DNA from 4 places in the Romboutsia lituseburensis genome. Region 1 is predicted to be linked to each of the others. Evidence: riboswitches for the same ligand, from Rfam matches in the RefSeq annotation. Region 1 holds a riboswitch; each other region holds the start of a gene.

Region 1 (3,221 bases):
TACAGTATTATATAACTTATGTGAATCTATAAGAATAGTAGCTACACTTATAAACCCAATAATGAATGCTACTGCTAAGAAGATATATACTCAATTAGGAGTAACAGATGAAAATATGATGACTTGGGAAAGTGTTAAAACATTTGGGCTTATAGGAGAAGACACAAAAGTTCATAAAGGAGAATCTTTATTCCCAAGATTAGATATAGAGAAAGAAGTAGAAGAGCTAAACGAGCTATTCTCAGAAAAGAAGGAAGAAGCAAAAGAAGAACCTATAGAGCATAAAGAAAATATAACTATAGATGAATTAGATAAAGTTGAATTAAGAGTTGGTAAAGTTATAAGTTGTGAAAAACATCCAAAAGCAGATAGATTATTAGTATCTCAAATAAAAATCGGACCAGAAACTAGACAAATAGTATCAGGAATAGCTAAGTGGTACAAGCCAGAAGATATGGTTGGAAAAGATGTAGTAGTAGTATGCAATTTAAAGCCAGTTAAATTAAGAGGTGTAGAATCTCAAGGTATGATACTAGCAGCTGGAAATGATGGAGACGATTTAGTTGTTCCTGTAGCAACAGGTGCTAAGGATGGATGCGAAGTTCGTTAATCAGTTAGGAGTGTAAAAAATGTTATTTGACTCACACGCACATTTAAATGATGCAAGATTTGATGAAGATAGAGAAGAATTAATAAATTCTTTAAAAGATAAGCAAGTAGATTTAGTTCTGAATCCAGGTGCAGATATAGAAAGCTCTATAACTAGTGTAGAATTAGCAAATAAATATGACTTTATATACGCAGCAGTTGGAGTACATCCACATGATGTAGGAGAGCTAGATAATACAGCTATAGATATTCTTAGAAAGCTTGCTACTGAAAATGAAAAAGTAGTAGCAATAGGTGAAATTGGATTAGATTATTACTATGATAACTCTCCTAGGGGAATTCAAAGAGAATGGTTTAAAAAGCAAATAGAATTAGCTAATGAACTAAAATTACCTATAATAATACATGATAGAGATGCACATGGAGATACTTTTGAGATAATAAAAAATACTAAATCTCCTGAAATAGGATGTGTACTTCATTGCTATAGTGGAAATGTAGAATTAGCTAAAGAGTATGTAAAGATGGGATGTTATATTTCTATTCCAGGGACAGTTACTTTTAAGAATAATAAAAAAACAAGAGAAGTAGCTAAAGAAATACCGTTAGAGTACTTATTAATAGAAACGGATTCTCCATATATGGCACCAGAACCACATAGAGGAAAGAGAAATGATCCATCATTAGTTCAATTTGTAGCAGATAGAATAGCTCAAGAAAAAGGAATTTCTTATGAGAAAATATGTGAAGCTACAAAAGAAAATGCAAAAAGATTATTTAATATAAAATAATTAATAAAAAAGCACTAGTTAAAAACTAGTGCTTTTTTACATTTAAGTAAATTATTATGCACAAAAAATCTAATTTAGTAGAACTAATAATTAAAGTGTAAAAAAATCTATAATTAAATGTAAAAAATATATATAAAATAAATAGACAATCATGGTGTATACTGGTTAATATATAAATAGAAGCATAGAGATATAATCTGTATATGGGTACCTAGATTATATTGAGCAATTGGTACAACCGGCTAAAAATATTTAAGATGTTTTTAGCCTTTTTTAGATACAAATAAGGTTTAACTTTAATTGAATTTAAAAAAGGCATTTAAGGAATCAATTAAATTATTATTGAACTTAAAAACCTACTTTAATTGTACTTGGAGGATGTATGAACGAAAATCAGTATAATAAGCACCTTGAATTAAAGAAAAATATACTCAAAAGTAAAAATATTAAAGAAGCTGGATTTACACTAGTGTATCAACCAAAGATAAATCTAGAAAATAAGCACGTAATTTCATGGGAAGTTTTAAGCAGATGGGAACATAAAAAATATGGATTTATATCACCTATTGAATTTATAAAAATTATAAAAGAACTAGAAATGGAGTATCAATTTGATATTTATGTATTAGAAGAGGTATATGAAGATATTAGTACTATAAATGGTGATAGCAATACATATTCTATAAATATATCAACAAATACATTAAAAATAAAAAATATAGATAAAGAAATTATCGATATAACTAAAAGATATAATATAAATCCTAAAAATATAACTTTTGAGGTAGTAGAAACTAGTGACATAGAATCATATGATCTTATAACTGATACGATAAATAATCTTAATAATATAGGTTTTAGCATATCCATAGATGACTTTGGTACAGGATATTCATCTTACTATAGATTGTGTAATATGAAATTTAATGAAATAAAGATTCCTAAAGAATTTTTACCGACAGACACAACAGATAAAGAAAGAAAGATAAAAGTATTAAAGAGTATTGTAGATATGGCAAAAAGCTTAGAGTGTAAGGTAGTTATAGAAGGTATTGAAACGATTGAAAATCATAAATTAGCTAAAATGCTTGAGATTGATTATGCGCAAGGTTTTTTATATTCTCATCCTATTTCATTTGAAGAATATTTAAATTTGATGGCAAATGAATAATGTTGTAATAACTCCTTGATATTATGAATATAGTTTATAGAAAAGCTTATAAACTTTTATTTACTAAAGAGGGGGAGAGGTTTACTTATGGGTGTTAAAAATACATTCAAAGGTCCTATACTACTTATGTTAACAGCAGGTACGATAGTATTAGGAACATACTCTGGAATAAACAAAGAGATATCATTAACTTTAGATGGACAAACTGTAAAATATGATACTGTTTCAAATACTGTAGAATCATTTTTAGTTAATAAAAAGATAAAGGTACCAGAAGGTAGTAGGATAGAACCTAATTTAAATACAAAACTAACTAATAACATGGATATAGAAATAGTAACTCAGTTTCCTATAAAAATAAAAGATGGAAAAAGAGTATTAGAACATGAAACTAATAAAACAACTGTAGCAGAAGTATTAGAAGAATGTAATATAGGGGTTAAAGATAAAGATATATTAAATAAAGATTTAAATCAAAAAATAAATTCAGAAGATACTATAGAAATAATAAGGGTTAGCGAAAGCATAAAGAAAGAAGTCAAAGAAATTCCATTTAAAATAAAGATAGTAGAAGATAATGCATTACTAGAAGGAAAGACAAAAACGAAAATATATGGTAAAAAAGGAAAGATAGAGATATCTTATAAAAT
Region 2 (3,221 bases), 2.5 Mb from region 1:
CCTATTATTATAGGGTTAAATACAAGTACTTTAAGGACAGTACCTATAAGGGCAACACATATTGAGATTAAAATAACTATTAGAACTGAAACACCTGAAAATAAATTGTATATAGAGTTAAATATAAATTCAATAAAATTACCTATAACCCCTCCAATTGAATACTTTTCAGCAAATTCAGAAGCACTGTTGGTTTTATTGTCTAAATTAAACTCTTGATCAAATTCATCATTTTCATAGATCTCACCAGTTATGTCACCAGAATCTTGTGATTGATTATAATTAATTGAACCTTCAACACGATTACTTGCTGAGTTATATCCACCATCAAATACTGCACCTAACAAGTATACTATGATACATACTATAACAGATTGTTTATACAGTCTCTTAAAATTAATTTTTGCTCTTTTTTTTAATTCTTCCCTAGTCCACATAAAAATCCCCCTATTCTTAAAGTATTTCTAATATATAGGTATTATTAATAGTTATTATATTATACATGTTATTTAAAATGTTTACAATTTATGGAAATTAAAAATAGAACAAAAACATTATATTTAAAGCCACTACATTGGATACATGAAGTGTAGCATAAACGCAGTGGCTTAATTAAAAGGAAATTTTTATTATAGCAGCTTTGCATGAATAACCATTCTAGCATTTTCAAACTCATAACTACAAGTAGAAAGCGTAAGGATTCTATCTGAAGTATTTACATTTGAGTTATTATCAAATAATGATTTATTACTTATCTTGTCTAAAAATTCTTCATATTTATAATCATTTTCAAAATTAGTCTGTATATAATTATCATTAGCATCTGTTACATAAACAGAAAACACTTGATACTTTAAAACTTTGTTGTTAGAAGTTGTTATAATTATTTTATTATTTTTATTAAAAAAATTAGGATTTTTAAAATACTTTAACTCACCAAACATTGTATCATTTTTCATATAATGCCCATAAATTATAGTGTTTTTATCTGAAAATTTATTATTTCTAAAATCTAAAAATATAGAACCTGAAGCTAAATTTGATTTATTAATATCTTTCTTTAGATAATATTCATTGTCTTTAGCTTGAAGTATAGGATAATCAATATTTGTATTATTTATATTTATCCAACCCCTATAATCTGAATTAATACTAGATAAATCTAATGCTTTTTTATTTGTTTTATTATTGTTATTTAAAGTAATATTTTTCTTTATTTCTTTTATTTGAGTATAAACTTTATCAGCTTTTTTATATTGTATAGATTTATTTAATATTTTATAAGAGCTAAATAGCAAAATACCAATTAAAATTATATTTAAAATTTTTCTTATATTATTCATTTAAATTCTCCTCAAAGTTTTTACTATTATTTTTTACAATAATAGCATATAAATTTTTATAGATACAAGTTAAAAAATATTTAATGTTAAAATATGGTAAAAAATATTGATTATAAAACTTAATTATGATTAAATAAAATACAAATTAACTTATATATACTTTAAATTAAAATGTTTAATTGCGAAACAACTTTAATTTAAAATGTTATATATTACTTTTAGAATCTATGAAATATATCCTTACTGTGGTTGCCTTGGGTATATGGGGATAATGGTACAACCGGCTAAATAACTAATTATTTAGCCGGTTTTTTTGTATTAACATTTATAATTTTATAAATGTTATTTAAGAGGAGGAAATATGAAAAATTTAAAAAAACTTATATCAATTATAATGGTAATAGCATTTTTTATAAATCCATCACTATCAAGAGCTATGAATACAGAGAATAAAGAAAGTGAAAAACTATATCTAGCTTACTGCGAAAATAATGATATAGGAGTTAGTATAAGGGTGGTAGATGGAAAAGGTCATGATGGAAAGGATAATATTGTGTATTGCTATGATAGGAACAATAAATATCCAAGCATAAGTGGAGGATATGAAGAGCACAAAACATATTATACAAGAGTAGATAGTTACTTAAATACAAATGATCCTTATGCAGATAAATATGGAAAAGATAAAAAAGAAAGAATAGCATCTGTATTATATCAAGGATACCCAAATGACAATAGCGGACTTATACAAAAAAATAGACTAAGTGAATATGAAGCCATGAAAATGACTCAGTATTTAATATGGGATATAACAGAAAATACAGACTATGAATTAAAGCCATATGATAGGATAAATCAGAGAATGGCTAATTACTATAATGACTTATTAAAATTATCAAAAATAGATAAGTTTTAAACAAGGAGATCTTGATTTAATTGGAAAATTAGAATTTTCTAAACAAGAAAACAACTGGAATACAGATAAACTATATACAACAGGAGATAAAGGAGAATTTTCATTTAAAGACTTACCAGAGTACATGGAAATTAGAGATTATAAGACTCACAAAAAAATAACAGGAGGAAAATAGTGGAAAAATAATAGAAAGTAAATTAACTGATGGAAGAGGAGTTGCACAATTTCAACTAAAAGAAGGTAGCTACACATATCAAGAAGCATTAGGTTTAAAAGGATATATTATAGATAATAAAGAACAATATTTTAATATAAGTAATAACAACGTATTAATTGAAAAAAAAAGTAGTAAATAAGTCTATTATAAGGAAGCTTAGAAATAACAAAGGTAGATGAAGAAAATAAAAAACCACTTTCAGAGGCAATGTTTATTATAAAAGATGAAAATGGTTTTATAGTAAGAAAAGAAACAAGTGATCAAAATGGTATAGTAAAGTTTGAAAACCTGACATATGGGAAATACACATATAAAGAGATATTTGCACCGGATGGATATGAAATAGACTATAAGGAATATCAATTTGAAATAAAAGAACTAGATGAAAAAATTAAAGTTACTTGTGAAAATAAAAAAGAAACTATAGTTGAAAATATTATAGCTGATAAAAATAATATAGAGAATAAATACAATGATAAAAAGAAAAATCTAGCCAATAAAATAGAGTCATTAAGTAATAAAGTAGATAGCAAAGTTGATAATAAATCAGATTCAACTAATAATAGTTTAGAAAAAAATAAAAGTTTAGTTTCACCTGCAACTGGAGATAAAGGAATAGGTATATATATAATAGTGGGAGCTATATCAGTTATTGTATTATACTTACTAAACAGAAAAAAAGATATTGAATAAATATAAAAGTACACACTTTTTATATTGTCTTATATATAATATAACGATAGAT
Region 3 (3,221 bases), 2.4 Mb from region 1:
TGAACTTTCCTATAAGCTCCTTTAACATCTCAGCTTGGCTTGATAACTCTTCACTAGCTGCAGCACTTTCTTCTGCTGTTGCTGAATTTGTTTGAACAACAACTGAGATTTGTTCAACACCTATATTTACTTGATTTATATGTTGAGCTTGTTCATTACTTGCATCTGCTATTTCTTGTATAACTTCAGCAGATTTTTGTGCCCCAGAAACAACTTCTTCAAGAGATTTTGCAGTTTCAGAAACAATTCCACTTCCATTTTCGATTGCTAAAAGTGACTTTTCAATTAACTCTGCTGTATCCTTTGCACTTTGAGCAGACTTTGCCGCTAAGTTTCTTACTTCATCTGCTACAACAGCAAATCCTTTACCAGCTTCACCAGCACGAGCTGCTTCTACTGCTGCATTTAATGCTAATATGTTTGTTTGGAATGCTATATCATCTATATTCTTTATTATATTACCTATTTGATTAGATGTATTGCTTATTTCATTCATAGCTGCAATCATCTCTTGCATTTGCTTTTTACCTTTTTCTGTAGCTGCACTTGATTGTATAGAAATTTGTTTTGCTCTTTCTGCATTTTGTGCAGTTTGCTTTATTTGCATTGAAACTTCATTTATTGTTGCTGAAAGTTCTTGAACTGAACTAGCTTGTTCTGTCGCTCCTTGAGATAATAATTGTGCCCCTTCTGCTACTTGATCAGAACCTACTGAAACTTGTTCTCCTGCTATATTTATTTGAGATAAAGTATCATTTAGGCCTTCTACAATTTTATTTACTGCTAATAGTATAGGAGCAAAATCATTTCTAAATAGCTCATTTAAATGTTCATTATCTACTTCAACATCTAAGTTTCCATTGCTAACTTCTGTTAATATGTACGTAAGTTCATTTATCATGCTTCTTAAATCTTCTACAATATTAGTAGTGGCATCTGCTACTAAACCAATTTCATTATTAGCATCTAGCTCAATAGTATCTGAGTTTAGATCACCTTCTGCTAATGATTTTAATCTTTCACTACATGATTTTAATGGATTTCCTATTTTATTAGAGAATATTATAGCTACCGCAAATGCGATTATTGTAAATACAACTGTCGTTATTGCAGTTATTATCATTGAGCGATATGTTGAACTCATAAAATCTTTTGCATTCGCCATTACACCTATACCCCATCCGTTGCTATTGCTTACAGGTGCATATCCTAATACCCAACTTTGTCCATTAAACTTAGCTGTTGTATATCCTGTTTGTCCTGATATAAGCTTTTTGTCAGCTTCTGCAAAAGGCACTTGACTTTCATCTGTCTGAGCCTCTTTTATAGAGTTTGCTACCCCTATACGACTTTCATCTTTATGACCAATTACAGTACCTTCACTATCTATAAGGTATGCATAACTATTTTCACTTACTTGTATACCTTTTACTATATCATTTAAAAGTTCCTTAGGTGGGTCAAATGATACAACTCCAACTATTTCACTTCCTTGTATTCCATCTTTCCAAATAGGTGCCGAAACTACTAGAGTTAAATCTCCTGTTACTTTACTTATAACTGGACTACTTAAGTATTCTTTACCACTCATAGAAATTTTAAAATAATCTCTCTCTGAATAGTCCTTTCCACTAAAGATATCTTTCCCATTTGCATCTATAATTTGACCTAATGCTAATCCATATAATTTCTCTTGATTTGTTATAATTTTTTGTTTTTCTTCAATACTTACATTAGGATCTGATATTTTTTGCATAATACCTGTTTGAATCGCTGCATTTTGAACATTTTTTATTTTAGCTGCTGCATTTTCAGAGACTTGTTTAGTAGTCTCTACAACTGTTTTTGATAAAATTTCTTCAGAGCTTTTATAAGTTAAAAAGCTTGTTATTGACCCTAAAAATACACAACTAATAACTGCAAAACATACTATTATTAAAGTAAGTTGAGTCTTTATACTTTTATCTTTATGATTATCCTTACTTTTTAGTTTGAATTGAAATTTCATTCGTACTTTCTCCTTTATATTCTTTTACATTTTCTTTTATTTGTCATTTTATTAACAGTTTTTCCCACAAATAAGCTTAGTTACCTTTAAATATATTTGTATAAATAAACCTCCCCTTCACTAATTATTTTAATAGTTAGACACCATGCATTTTGCAAAAAAATAAAAGAGCATAAACCTAAGCCCGCTTACACTCTTTTTATAAGTTTACACTCTTTTTTTAAAAGATAATTTATGCAACTGGCTAACTTAAAAAAGTCCCTATAGCTTTGCGTCACCAGATCACTCCGGCTTTGCCTATTCAATTTTTATAATAGAATACTCAGCATATATTAACATAGAAATTAAATTTTGTAAATATTTATAAAAATATGTAATATTATGAAGTTATTTTTGATTTTAGTATAAAATATTCAGTATTTATAATATTTTTATAAAATAGTTATATATTTTTTATTATAAATTCCATTTATCATCCATGTATATCATTTTCTTAGTCATTCCACCATCAATAATAAGATTTGTTCCATTTATAAAATCGTTATCTTTACTTGTCAAAAACAAGCAAGCATTAACAATATCTTTTGGTGTACCCACTCTTCCAGATGGATGCTGTTTTTTATCTAAATCTGATAATTCATAATCATCCACTTTAATCCATCCAGGACTAATTGCATTAACTGTTACAGGTGTTTCTGATAAAGATACAGCCATTGTATTAGTTAATGACACTAGTCCTCCTTTTGATGCACCGTAAGCTTCCCATCCAGCTTCATTTTGATTAAATCTCGTTGATGCTATATTTATTATTCTTCCATAGTCCTCACCTTTGTTTGCTTTTATAAATTCTTTTGAACATATAAAGCTACCTCTAAGGTTTACTGCTATAACTTCATCAAATTCACTTAATTCTATATCAAATATAGATTTATTAAACTTACTTATAGCTCCATTGTTTATTAGTACATGTACTGATCCATATTTTTTTACAACATCTTTAAATACATTTTTTATTTGATCTTCACTTTTTAAGTCAGCTTTATAAAAATCTATATTGTTCTCGTGAAATTTTGTATCTACTATATCTATTGCTATTACAAATGCATTTAACTTTGCATATTCTTTTGCTATAGCATTTCCTAATCCATTTGCAGCTCCTGTTACAAATACTATTTTACCTTTGTACATAGTTTTAGATTCTCCTTAACTTTTT
Region 4 (3,221 bases), 990 kb from region 1:
CTATGTATAGTAAAGTATAAAATTTTTATTAAAATTAAAAATAAAAAAAAATGATAATAATAATTATAAAAAATAAAAATGATAGAATAAAATCGAATTATCGAGTATGAAAAAGAAAAGTGTAGATATAAAGTGGTTGAATTATACTTTAGTATACCTAAAATTACTTACAATTTATGATTACTAATAATTAATAAAAATGTATACTATATAGTGTAAATAGTTAGTAATTGGAATAATATTAATAAAAATAATAAGAATTATAATTTATAAACAAAAGAATAAAGAAGTATTTAGAAGTGAAGAAGTATACCTTGTATCTGGGCACTTAGAGGTATACGGAGCTAGTAGTGCAACCGGCTAAATAACTTGATATATTTAAGTAGGGGGTAATATGCAAGTTATTGTAATTTCAGAATCATTAATAATAAGAAGAGGAATCGTACAAATTTTATCAGAAGAAAAATATATAAGTAGTATAAAAGAAAGTCATTTATATACAGATATATATAAGGAAGATTATGACTTAATACTTATAGATCTAAATAAGAATAATAAGCAGTACTTATATGACCTGGAGCATTTAAAGAAAACTACAAATACAAAGGTTATGGTGCTAGATTTTTATGAAGATAGAACGCTATTTTCAAAATGTATGAAATCAGGTATAGATGGGTATATATTAGCAAATATAGACTCAGAAGATATAGGATATGCAGTGAAACAATTATATAGAGGCAAAAAATACTATGATGCAGAACTTATAGAAAATTATATATTCAAAGGTGAAAATGAAGATATAGAAGAATTAACTAAAAGAGAGCAAGAAGTATTAATATATATAGCAAAAGGAAAAACAAATATAGAAATATCAAAGGAATTATATATAACAGAGCATACTGTTAAAAAGCATACTAGTAACATATTTGCTAAACTTAACTTAAAAGATAGAATGCAGGCAGCGTTATATGCATATAATAAAGGACTTGTACAATTTTAAATAATAAACATCAAAGCTAGTTTAAATATATATTTAAGTTAGCTTTTTTATGTCTAAGATAGTTATAATATTTTAAATTTATATATAATCTATATATTTGAATTAACCGAAATTTTATTGAAAAGATCATTTTGCTCATAGTGCCAATGATTTTATACGTTGCTTAAGGTGTTTACACCATTAAATGACGTTTTATAGAATTTAAAGTTTTTTTTTGTGAAAAATATATATATTTAATATATAGAGATAATAACATAATTTAAGCTTTATTTTTTAATTGTGTGCAAGACTTTTTATTAATTAATAAAAAGAAATATATAAAATCAAATCAAATCAAATAAGTATAAAAACATTCCTAGTTATATAAAAGATATGTTTTTTGTCAACTAAAGATAAAGTAGCTAATAGTACAAACACTAAAAAACTAGAAAAATGTATATACAAACTTATTAAAAATTATACATTTTCAAATTATATTTAATGAAAAAAAGGTCGGTATATATACAGAAAAGTAGAACGGATTATACTTTGGTAGTAGGCATAATACCGCTGTGTACTGATTATGAATAGTAATATTAGGATATATAATAAGTGCATAAGTTATTTTGTAGGAGTAGTTAAATATAGGAAAAGAGTAAGTATTTAGAAGCTATGAAGTATATCTTGTATTTGGGCACTTAGAGGTATACAGAGCCAGTAGTGCAACCGGCTAAATAACTTTAATATTTGTTGGGGGGAAAAATATGAAAGCTATTATAATATCTGAATCTTTAATTATAAGAAGAGGTATAGTCGAAATTATATCAGCTGAATCGTGCGTAGCTAGCATAAAAGAAAGTCATTTGTATACAGATATATATAAAGAACATTATGACTTAATAATAGTGGACTTAAATAAAAATAATAAAAAGTATTTATATGAGCTAGAGAAAGTTAAAAATGAGTGTAATTCAAAGGTTATGGTGCTAGATTTTTATGAAGATAGGACATTATTTGCGCACTGCATGAAAATAGGTATAGATGGGTATATACTAGCAAATATAGACTCAGAAGATATAGGATATGCAGTTAAGCAATTAGACAAGGGTAAAAAATATTATGATGCGGATTTAATAGAAAATTATATATCTCATGGAGATACAGAAACTATATCTGAACTAACAAAGAGGGAGCAAGAAATATTAATTTGTATAGCAAAAGGAAAAACAAATATAGAAATATCAAAAGAGCTATATATAACCGAGCATACAGTAAAAAAACATACAAGTAATATATTTGCTAAATTAAACTTAAAGGATAGAATGCAAGCAGCTTTATATGCCTACGATAAAGGTATTGTAGGCTTTTAATAATAACTATAAAAATTAAGCATAAAAAAATGTAGGCACTATTACCATAGTAATTTATAGTGTCTACAAGTCTATACGCCATTAAAAAATATATTTAACTTCTAGTTACTTTGAATAGATAATCAATATATTCTTGCTTAAATACAAGCTTTTTATCTTGGCTAATAGGAATTTTTGTGCCATTTTTTAATAAAAAATCATTTTCTAAAATCTGTTCTATATGTTTCATATTAATCATATAGCTTTTATGACATCTTAAAAATACATTACTCTCAATCAATGTTTCAAGTTTAGATAAAGACATATACGTTTTTATCACACCATCAGTTGTATGTATTAAACAATACTTATTAAATACTTCAATAAATATAATGTTTTTCTGAGGAATTTTTATCATAAGTCTATTTGACAAAACTTGAATAAACTTAAATGAATCTGGAAAGAAATTAACACATCTATTAAGTGTTTTTTCAAATATGTCAAAATCAATTGGCTTTAGCAAATAGTCAATAGCATGGACAGAGTAAGCATCTAAAGCATAATTGGGACTAATTGTAGTAAAAATAATTAAACAGTTATTATCTATTTCTCTTATTTTTTTTGCTACATCGATTCCAAGTGATTTATCTATATAAATATCTAGAAAAATAATTTCAAAATAATCTTTTTCTAAATCATTAAATAAACTTTCTTCACATTCATATTGCATAATTTCCACATTTAAAGTATTTAGCAAGCTGTATTTATTAATAAGATTAGTCAAATGTTTTAAGTCATCTTTACAATCATCACATATTGCAATACGCAAATTAAACACTCCTCGCTAGATTTATATATAAAATTATAGCATAAAACAATATTTATTTAGAATC

Evidence for each region. Region 1 has a riboswitch for cyclic di-GMP ahead of NWE74_RS12540 (EAL domain-containing protein). Riboswitches for the same ligand answer to the same signal wherever they lie in the genome.
Region 2: linked by a shared signal. The riboswitch ahead of NWE74_RS00215 (thioester domain-containing protein) and the one ahead of NWE74_RS12540 (EAL domain-containing protein) in region 1 are both predicted to bind cyclic di-GMP.
Region 3: linked by a shared signal. The riboswitch ahead of NWE74_RS00565 (methyl-accepting chemotaxis protein) and the one ahead of NWE74_RS12540 (EAL domain-containing protein) in region 1 are both predicted to bind cyclic di-GMP.
Region 4: linked by a shared signal. The riboswitch ahead of NWE74_RS17065 (response regulator transcription factor) and the one ahead of NWE74_RS12540 (EAL domain-containing protein) in region 1 are both predicted to bind cyclic di-GMP.

Annotation. Positions count from the first base shown of each region.
Region 1 covers NZ_JANQBQ010000001.1:2,543,596-2,546,816, forward strand. Annotated here, with positions in the region: gene metG (methionine--tRNA ligase) at 1-610, shown strand, start outside; gene NWE74_RS12535 (TatD family hydrolase) at 630-1,400, shown strand; cyclic di-GMP riboswitch class II at 1,570-1,653, shown strand; gene NWE74_RS12540 (EAL domain-containing protein) at 1,783-2,571, shown strand; gene NWE74_RS12545 (G5 domain-containing protein) at 2,659-3,221, shown strand, end outside.
Region 2 covers NZ_JANQBQ010000001.1:25,792-29,012, forward strand. Annotated here, with positions in the region: gene NWE74_RS00205 (DUF975 family protein) at 1-437, opposite strand, end outside; gene srtB (class B sortase) at 630-1,343, opposite strand; cyclic di-GMP riboswitch class II at 1,555-1,636, shown strand; gene NWE74_RS00215 (thioester domain-containing protein) at 1,705-2,259, shown strand; gene NWE74_RS19260 (SpaA isopeptide-forming pilin-related protein) at 2,445-2,615, shown strand; gene NWE74_RS00220 (prealbumin-like fold domain-containing protein) at 2,639-3,169, shown strand.
Region 3 covers NZ_JANQBQ010000001.1:110,516-113,736, reverse strand. Annotated here, with positions in the region: gene NWE74_RS00565 (methyl-accepting chemotaxis protein) at 1-2,008, opposite strand, end outside; cyclic di-GMP riboswitch class I at 2,241-2,316, opposite strand; gene NWE74_RS00560 (SDR family NAD(P)-dependent oxidoreductase) at 2,465-3,196, opposite strand.
Region 4 covers NZ_JANQBQ010000001.1:3,530,629-3,533,849, forward strand. Annotated here, with positions in the region: cyclic di-GMP riboswitch class II at 287-371, shown strand; gene NWE74_RS17060 (response regulator transcription factor) at 395-1,000, shown strand; cyclic di-GMP riboswitch class II at 1,636-1,720, shown strand; gene NWE74_RS17065 (response regulator transcription factor) at 1,744-2,349, shown strand; gene NWE74_RS17070 (LytR/AlgR family response regulator transcription factor) at 2,444-3,157, opposite strand.